DNA from 2 places in the Streptomyces sp. EDA2-14 genome. Region 2 is predicted to be linked to the other one. Evidence: riboswitches for the same ligand, from Rfam matches in the RefSeq annotation. Region 2 holds a riboswitch; the other holds the start of a gene.
The links. A riboswitch is a leader RNA that binds a small molecule or an ion and turns the genes downstream of it on or off. The one in region 2 is predicted to bind thiamine pyrophosphate.

Region 1 (4,403 bases), on a different contig from region 2:
CTCGGCCGCGGCCCGCGCCGCCTCGGGCATCGCGGCGCGCTGTTCGACGCGCGGGGTGCCGAGGTTGACCAGCACGCCGGAGGCGACGCGGGCGAAGGCCCCCGCCTCGTCCGGGATGTCGACCATGGCGGGCGCGGCGCCGACCGCGAGCAGGACGTTGGCGGTGAACCCGGTGACGACCGCGTTCGTCAGGCACTGCACCAGCGGTGCGTCGTTCTGTACGCGCCCGAGCGCCTGCGCCGCGAAGGCGACGAGGTCATCGGGGCGGCCGGGGGACGTCTGGGGCATGGGGTGACTCCAAGTACAGGAGGTGCGAGGTGCGAGGTACAGGGACTCGTACGGCGGGGGGGCAGGTCAGCCGCGTCGTCGCAGCCGCAGCGGCGCGTATACGGCGGCGGCCACGAGGAACGCCACGTAGTACGACACGTCCGCGCCGTGCAGCGCGTCGGCCACCGGGCCCACGTACAGGCTGGTGTCCATGAACGGGACCGCCGCGCCGAAGGCCGCCGCGAAGGCCAGCAGGGCGGGCCAGGCGGGCTGTCGTCGCTCGCGCTCGGCGGCGAGGTCGAGCGGTGCCCCGGCGCGCGCCCTGGCCCGCGCGCGCCAGTCGACCAGGACGATGGCGACGAATCCGGGGATCCAGTACCCGACGAACAGCAGCACATTCTGAAAGCGCGCGGTGGTGTCGGCAGCGTGCATCCACAGCACGAGCGGGAAGCCGAGCACGGCGGCGAGAGCCGCGGCCACGGGGCGCGGGATGCGCACGCCGATGGTCTGGAGGGCGAGTGAGCCGCTGTAGTCGTTCATGGCGTTGCTGCACAGCGCGGCGAGGGCCACGGCGAGCAGTCCGAACGCGCCGAGCGCTCCCCCGCCGAGGATCTTGTCGACGCCGGCCGCGGTCTGGTCGGTGAGCACGGAGGCGCCCCACAGGCCGAGGGCCTGGACGGCCGTGAACGACACCAGCAGGCCGAGCAGCGTGTACCAGAACATGCGCTTGCGGGAAGTGGCCGCGGGCAGGTAGCGGCTGAAGTCGCTGGCGTACGGCGCCCAGGACAGGCTGAGGCTGAGCGCGATGGTGCTGGTCAGGACGAACGCCCCGGCGCGGTCGGCGCCCAGTGCGGAGCCGTGGGCGGCGGGGTGCACGCCGTCGAGCATCCGCCAGGCGATGAGCGCGAAGGCGGCGCCGAGCACGAAGGTCATGACGATCTGCAGCCGGTGGATGGCCTCGTAGCCGAGGACGCCGAGGAGTCCCTGGGCGAGCAGCATGACGAGGACGCCGAGCCAGAACGGCCAGCCGAACAGCCGGGCCAGCGCGTCGCCGCCGAACAGGCCGATCAGCGCGTCCCAGGCGATGGACGACAGCCACTGGAGCACGCCCGGCAGTACGACGCCGCGCCCGAAGGCGAGCCCGGCCAGTGGCAACTGCCCGGCTCCGGTGCGGCTGCCCCACGTGCCCAGGTACGCGGTCGGTATCGCGCCGATCAGGGTGCCGAGCACGACGGCGGCGAGCGCGGTGGCGAAGTCGAGGCCGAGGGCGATGCCGACGGTGCCGGTGAAGACGCCGGTCATGGTCAGGTTCGGGGCGAACCAGACGGTGAACAGGCGCCCGGCCCCGCCATAGCGGTTGGCCTCGGGCACCGGTTCGATGCCGTGCCCCTCGATGCCGAGGTCGCCGGGTGCCGCGGGCATCCGCCCGTCGAAGGCGCCGCTCTCGCGGTCGGCAGGCAGGCCATTGGAAACATGCGCCACAGGCATGAGACATCCCTCCGCCAGTACGAACTGGTTCAGGTTCGACGGGTGTGTTCTCAGCCCTCTGGTGGGGGCACCCCGTGTCCGGTACGGCGGCCAGGGTAACGCGGTGGCTCGCACAGCCGCGCGGGCGGGTTCCGGTTCCGCCCGTACCGCGCGCGATACCCGGTCGGCAATGCGGAGCTCTGCGGCAGGTGGCCGACTTTTGTCGGTTTGCGGCGCCGCGGCGCGCTCATGCCGCGTGAGCCGGGGCCGGGGCCCCTTCGGGCTCTTCAGAAAATCGGGCTGAGTTCCATCGGTCACGGGGCAAACACCGCGCGGTCCTTGATCATCGCATCGAGTTAATGTCGCCGATTTCCCTTGGCCGGACGGCCCGGGCGGCCCTTACGGTGATGCAAGTTCTGGAGGCATTACCTCCGACATATTCGCCTTTCCTTCTTCTGTCCCGTTGTTACGAGCTTGAACGCTTTCGCCCGACCAAGGAGAGCTCACCCGATGACAGTTGACTCGACCACGCCGGAGACCGCCTCGGTGCCGCCCCAGCAGAAGAGTCTGGGCACGGCGGCCGCCCGCAATCTCGCCACCACGACCAAGTCCGCACCGCAGATGCAGGAGATCACCTCGCGGTGGCTGCTGCGCATGCTGCCCTGGGTGGAGACCAAGGGCGGCGTCTACCGGGTGAACCGCCGCCTGACCTACACCGTCGGCGACGGGACCATCGAGTTCATCCAGGACGGCGGCGACGTCCGGGTGATCCCCCGCGAACTCGGTGAACTGGCCCTGCTGCGCGGCTTCGACGACGTCGAGGTGCTCACCGCCATCGCCGACCGCTGCGTGCAGCGCGACTTCCGGGCCGGCGACACCCTGGTCGAGCGCGGGGCGCCCGCGGACAAGCTCCACCTCATCGCGCACGGCCGCGTCAGCCAGTTCTCCGAGGGCGAGTACGGCGACGAGGTCGCCCTCGACGTCCTCGCCGACGGCGACCGCTTCGGCGACCACGCTCTGCTGGACGAGGACGCCCGCTGGGAGCAGACCGCGGTCGCCGACACCTCGGGCACCCTGCTCACCCTCTCGCGCGCCGACTTCGCGTCCGTGCTGTCATCCGCACCGCAACTGCAGGAGCACGTGGACGAGTTCACCTCGCTCGCGGGCCGGGGTCAGAACCACCGCGGCGAGGCCGAGATCCCGATGTCGGCGGGGCACGTCGGCGAGCACGAACTGCCCGGCGCCTTCGTCGACTACGAGGCCAAACCGCGCGAGTACGAGCTGTCGGCGGCCCAGACGATCCTGCGGGTCCACACCAGGGTCGCGGACCTCTACAACGAGCCGATGAACCAGACCAAGGAGCAACTCAGGCTCACCATCGAGGCGTTGCGCGAACGCCAGGAGCACGAGCTGGTCAACAACCGGGAGTTCGGCCTGCTCCACAACGCCGACTTCAAGCAGCGCATCCAGCCGCACTCGGGCCCGCCGACCCCGGACGACCTGGACGAGCTGCTCTGCCGCCGCCGCGGCTCGAAGTTCTTCCTGGCGCACCCCCGCACGATCGCGGCGATGGGCCGCGAGTTCAACGCGCGGGGCCTGTACCCCGACCACGTGGACCTCGGCGGCCAGCAGGTCCCGGCCTGGCGCGGGGTGCCGATCCTGCCCTGCAACAAGATCCCGGTCACCAAGGAGCGGACCAGCTCGATCCTCGTCATGCGTACCGGCGAGGACAACCAGGGTGTCGTCGGCCTGCACCAGACGGGTCTGCCGGACGAGTACGAGCCGGGCCTGTCGGTGCGGTTCATGGGCATCGACGAGCAGGCCATCACCAAGTACCTCGTCAGCACCTACTACTCCGCCGCGATCCTCGTGCCGGACGCGGTCGGCGTGCTGGAGAACGTGCAGATCGGCCGCTGGCCCGGCAGGTAAGCGGGGCAGGACCGCAGCCGCCCACCCACCAAGGAGCCCTCAAGGAGACATGGATGCCCCCGCCCGAGCCGACACCTGTGCAGTCGAGCCTGCCGGAAGCGGCCTCCCGCTTCGGGGCGCAGGTCCTTGCCGACGCCGCTGCCCGCGCCCGTGACATCAGCGCTGCCACGGGCGGCCCGCCCCGCGCGCCCTCCGTCGCCGATGCCGTTTCCACCGTCGCCGAGGCTCCCGCGGTCGAGGCACCGGCGGCCGGAGTGCCTTCCGTGGACGCCGGTTTGGAGCGGGTGCTGCGCGGTCCGAGCGGGCTCGGCACGGCGGGCCTGCGGCTGACTCCGTGCGAGGAGCCGCCGACACACCGACCGGCGCCCGCGGATCCGGCGCCGGCGAAGGGCCGCCCCGTTCCCGGCCTGTACCACCACCCGGTGCCCGACCCTGACCCCGTACGGGTCGCGGAGGTCAGCCGCCGGATCAAGGACTGGGCGCTGGACGAGGTGAGCCTGTATCCCGACGACTGGGAGGAGGAGTTCGACGGGTTCTCCGTGGGCAGCTACATGGTCGGCTGTCACCCCGACGCACCCACGGTCGACCACGTCATGATCGCCACCCGGCTGATGATGGCCGAGAACGCGCTGGACGACTGCTACTGCGAGGACCACGGCGGCTCGCCCGTCGGCCTCGGCTCACGGCTCCTGCTGGCCCACACCACCCTCGACCCGCTGTACACGACGCAGGAGTACCAG
Region 2 (4,403 bases):
CGGCGAACACCTCCAGGTGCTCCAGCTCCTCGCCGGCCTCCATGCCCTTGTCGCGCAGCTGCACGATGTCGACGCCGCCGGCCAGCACCGCGTCGAGGAACTCCGGCAGATCGCCCTGGCGCCTGCGCGCGTCGGTGCACAGGTAGAGCCGCGCGTCCGCGAGCAGCGCGCGCTTGGTGTCCGCCATGAAGAGTCCCCCCGTGGGTCGTGCGATGTCGGTGGCGTGCGCACCGCGAGGGTCGCGGTGCGCACGCCGGACGGTTGTCAGGTCAGACGGCGAGCGCCTGGGCGCGGCGCTTCACCTCCGTGCCGCGATTCTCGCTCAGGGCCTGCGCGGGGGTGCCCGGCAGGCTTGGGTCGGGGGTGAAGAGCCACTCCAGCATCTCTTCGTCGCTGAAGCCGTCGTCCCTCAGGACCGTCAGGAGGCCGACGAGCCCCTTGACGATCTTGTCGCCGTCGATGAAGGCGGCGGGCACGTGGAGTGCCCTGTTCTCACCGCGGCGCACGGCGATCAGCTGGCCTTCCTTGACCTGCTGCCGCACACGCGTCACCTCGACATCGAGTTGCTCCGCGATGTCGGGGAGGGTGAGCCAGGCGGGGACGAGAGCATCGATCTTTGCGTCAATCTCGGTCACGGGACAAGCGTGCCATCCCGGACTGACACTCGGAAGCCGGGCCGGTGCGGACGGGCCACCACTCCTCCCTTTCCGCCCCTTCTGTCACGCTCTGTCACGCCGCTGCGGGGCTCACGCCACGGCTGACTTCAGCGGGCGGGCCGGATCCGAGAGCAGTTCCGGGTCGAGCGGGGTCCGCGACTGGATGAGCTTGCGCCCCTGGGCCAGGTCACGCGGCTTGCCGACGGCGAGTACGGCCACCAGGGCACCGTCGCGCAGCCAGCACACCGACCAGGCGGCACCGGCGGGGTCGCCCCGCCACACCGTCGCGTCGGCGCCCTCGTGGTGCCCCGCGTACTGCACGAACCGGCCGAACTGCTCGGACCAGAAGTAGGGCACCGGGTCGTAGACCGCCGGGGTGAGCCCGACGATGTTCGCCGCGACCGTGCGCGGCCCCTGCAGCGCGTTGTCCCAGTGGTGGACCATGAGGCGCTCTCCGTAGCGCCCCGAGGGGAACGACGAGCAGTCCCCCACCGCGTACACATCGGGCACGGACGTGCGCAGCCGCTCGTCCGCGAGCACCTCGCGGTGGGCGCCGAGCTCGATTCCGGAGCCGGCCAGCCAGCGGGTGGCGGGGCGGGCGCCGATGCCGACGACGACGGCCCCGGCGGGCAGCCGCGTGCCGTCGTCGAGGACCACGACGCCGGGCTCGACGCGCTCCACGCGCGCGTGGGTACGCAGCTCGGCCCCGGCGTCGGCGTACCAGGCGGCCATGGGGGCGGCGATCTCGGCGGGCAGCGCCCCGGCGAGGGGCCGCTCGGCGGCCTCCACCACGGTGACCCGGCAGCCCGCCTCACGGGCCGCGGTGGCGAACTCGGCACCGATCCAGCCGGCGCCCACGACCACCACGTCGTGCTGCTCGGCGAGGACGGGGCGCAGCCGCTCGGCGTCGTCGAGGGTGCGCAGCAGGTGCACGCCGGGTACCGCCTGCGCGCCCGGCAGATGGACGGGCTCGGCGCCGGTCGCGACGACCAGTACGTCGTACGGGACCGGTCCCGCGGCCGTGTCCAGCTCGTGGTCGCCCGGCCGCAGCCCGGTCACCTCGCGGCCCAGCTCCAGGGAGACGCCGAGCGCCTCGAAGTCGACGTCGAAGGCCGAGCCCTCCGCCTTGCCGAGCAGCACCGCCTTGGACAGCGGCGGCCGGTCGTACGGCTGGTGGGGCTCGGCGCCGAGCAGTGTGATCGCGCCGGCGAAGCCCTGCTCACGCAGCGCCACGGCGGTCTGCACGCCTGCCATGCCCGCGCCCACGATCACGACGTTCCGCTGCCCCGAAGGCGCTGCACTCCCGCTCCGCTGCTCACTCACAGGATCAACTCTAGGCACCTGATCTTGTGTCAGTCAGCGGTGCGGGCCACTCGCGGGCCGTGACGTCCTGCACACGCGCCGGCGGTTTATCGATCAAGGGCAAGGTCAGTGGCGCGGCTGCCGGGCCGGGTCGAGCAGCTGCTCGACCACGCTGGTCCCGCTGCCCTCCTGCGACTCCCACTCCCAGGTCTCGTCGAGGCGCACCCGGCCGTCCGGGAGCTCGGACACGGTCGAGACGCAGTGCCCGCAGGAGGTGGTCCCGTCGGTCTTCAGCTGCACGTAGCGGAAGTCGAGGCGGTCGCCGGAGCGCGTCCCCACAAGGTGCCCCTCCACGACATCGCCGCCTGTGTAGTCCGCCGAGATCCGGCCGTCCTTCTCCTGGTACGTGAAGCGGGTCCGCGTACCCACCTGGCCCGGGGCCTGGTCGACAACGGGGGACAGAACGAGTCCGTCGAGAGATCGGGCCACGGGCCGGGACTCCCTTACTGGAGGTCGTGGTGAACGGCTAGGGTGGCCAACGTAGAGCACTCGCGGGAGCCCGTACGCAGCGGGCTGAGAGGGAGGCTGGAGCGGCCTTCGACCGTCCGAACCTGATCCGGGTCATACCGGCGAAGGGAGGGGCTTGACGCCCATGTCGTCGACGCCATCCGTTCATTCGCACACCTGCGACGTCCTCGTCGTCGGTGGCGGCATCATCGGTCTGGTCACCGCCTGGCGGGCCGCGCAGCGCGGTCTGTCCGTGGCGGTCGCGGACCCCGAGCCCGGCGGCGGGGCCGCCCGGGTGGCGGCCGGAATGCTGGCCGCCGTCACCGAACTCCACCACGGCGAGCAGACGTTGCTCGGCCTGAACCTCGAGTCCGCGCGCCGCTACCCCGACTTCGCGGCCGAGCTGTCCGAGGCCACCGGGCAGGACCTCGGCTACCGCGCCTGCGGCACGCTCGCGGTCGCGCTCGACGCCGACGACCGCGCGCACCTCAGGGAGCTGCACGCGCTGCAGACGAAGTCGGGTCTTGAGTCCGAGTGGCTCCCGGGCCGCGACTGCCGCCGTCTCGAACCGATGCTCGCTCCGGGCGTGCGCGGCGGCCTGCGGGTCGACGGGGATCACCAGATCGACCCGAGAAGGCTCGCGAGCGCCCTCGTGACGGCCTGCGAGCGCTCCGGCGTGACCTTCCACCGCTCGTGGACCGAAAGGCTCTCTGTCGTACGCGACCGGGCGCGCGGCGCGGTCCTCGCCGACGGCACCGAAGTCGCGGCCGACCAAGTGGTGCTGGCGGCGGGCAGCCGCGGCGGACAGCTCGCGGGCGTGCCCGACGCGGTACTGCCGCCGGTGCGCCCCGTCAAGGGCCAGGTGCTGCGCCTGACGGTGCCGAAGCGGTACGCGCCCTTCCTCAGCCGTACGGTCCGCGCGGTCGTGCGCGGCGGCAACCTCTACCTGGTGCCGCGCGTCAACGGCGAGCTCGTCGTGGGCGCGACCACCGAGGAGCTCGGCTGGGACACCACGGTCACCGCGGGCGGCGTCTACGAACTCCTGCGGGACGCCCACGAACTCGTCCCCGGCATCACCGAACTCCCGCTGACCGAGACCCGCGCGGGCCTGCGCCCCGGCTCCCCCGACAACGCGCCGCTCCTGGGGCCGACCGCGCTGCCCGGCCTCCACCTCGCGACCGGCCACTTCCGCAACGGCGTGCTCCTGACGCCGGTCACCGGCGACACCATGGCGCACGTCCTGACCACCGGTGAACTCCCCGAAGTGGCCCGCCCGTTCACCCCGAAGCGCTTCAGCAGCGCCCCCGTGGAGCAGCCCGCATGAACGTCTACGTCAACGGCGAGCCGCGCACGGTGACCGCGCAGACCACGCTCGACCTCCTGGTCGCCGCGCTCACCACCGCGCCCCGGGGCGTCGCCGCCGCCCTCAACGAAACCGTCGTCCCCCGCACCCAGTGGCCCGCCACGGCGCTCTCCGAAGGAGACCGCGTCGAGGTCCTCACGGCCGTACAAGGAGGCTGAACCGCTCATGGCCGACGACACTTTCGTCCTCGGGGACGACACCTACTCCTCGCGTCTGATCATGGGCACGGGCGGGGCACCGAGCCTCGACGTCCTGGAGCGCGCCCTGGTGGCCTCCGGTACCGAACTCACCACCGTGGCGATGCGCCGCGTGGACGCGAGCGTGCACGGCTCGGTGCTCTCCGTCCTGGAGAAGCTGAACATCCGGGTGCTGCCGAACACGGCCGGCTGCTTCACCGCGGGAGAGGCCGTCCTGACGGCCCGCCTCGCGCGCGAGGCGCTCGGCACGGACCTGGTAAAGCTGGAGGTCATCGCCGACGAGCGCACCCTGCTGCCCGATCCGATCGAGCTGCTCGACGCGGCGGAGACGCTGGTGGACGACGGTTTCACCGTGCTGCCTTACACGAACGACGACCC

Region 1: linked by a shared signal. The riboswitch ahead of ACY34M_RS25180 (purine-cytosine permease family protein) and the one ahead of thiO (glycine oxidase ThiO) in region 2 are both predicted to bind thiamine pyrophosphate.

The regions. Positions count from the first base shown of each region.
Region 1 is NZ_JBUEGE010000011.1:145,972-150,374, forward strand. Features, by position in the region: gene thiM (hydroxyethylthiazole kinase) at 1-288, opposite strand, end outside; gene ACY34M_RS25180 (purine-cytosine permease family protein) at 355-1,755, opposite strand; TPP riboswitch at 1,745-1,840, opposite strand; gene ACY34M_RS25185 (family 2B encapsulin nanocompartment shell protein) at 2,245-3,663, shown strand; gene ACY34M_RS25190 (family 2 encapsulin nanocompartment cargo protein terpene cyclase) at 3,717-4,403, shown strand, end outside.
Region 2 is NZ_JBUEGE010000001.1:979,086-983,488, reverse strand. Features, by position in the region: gene thiE (thiamine phosphate synthase) at 1-187, opposite strand, end outside; gene ACY34M_RS04380 (Rv2175c family DNA-binding protein) at 270-635, opposite strand; gene ACY34M_RS04375 (NAD(P)/FAD-dependent oxidoreductase) at 747-1,979, opposite strand; gene ACY34M_RS04370 (hypothetical protein) at 2,085-2,447, opposite strand; TPP riboswitch at 2,500-2,613, shown strand; gene thiO (glycine oxidase ThiO) at 2,611-3,789, shown strand; gene thiS (sulfur carrier protein ThiS) at 3,786-3,986, shown strand; gene ACY34M_RS04355 (thiazole synthase) at 3,994-4,403, shown strand, end outside.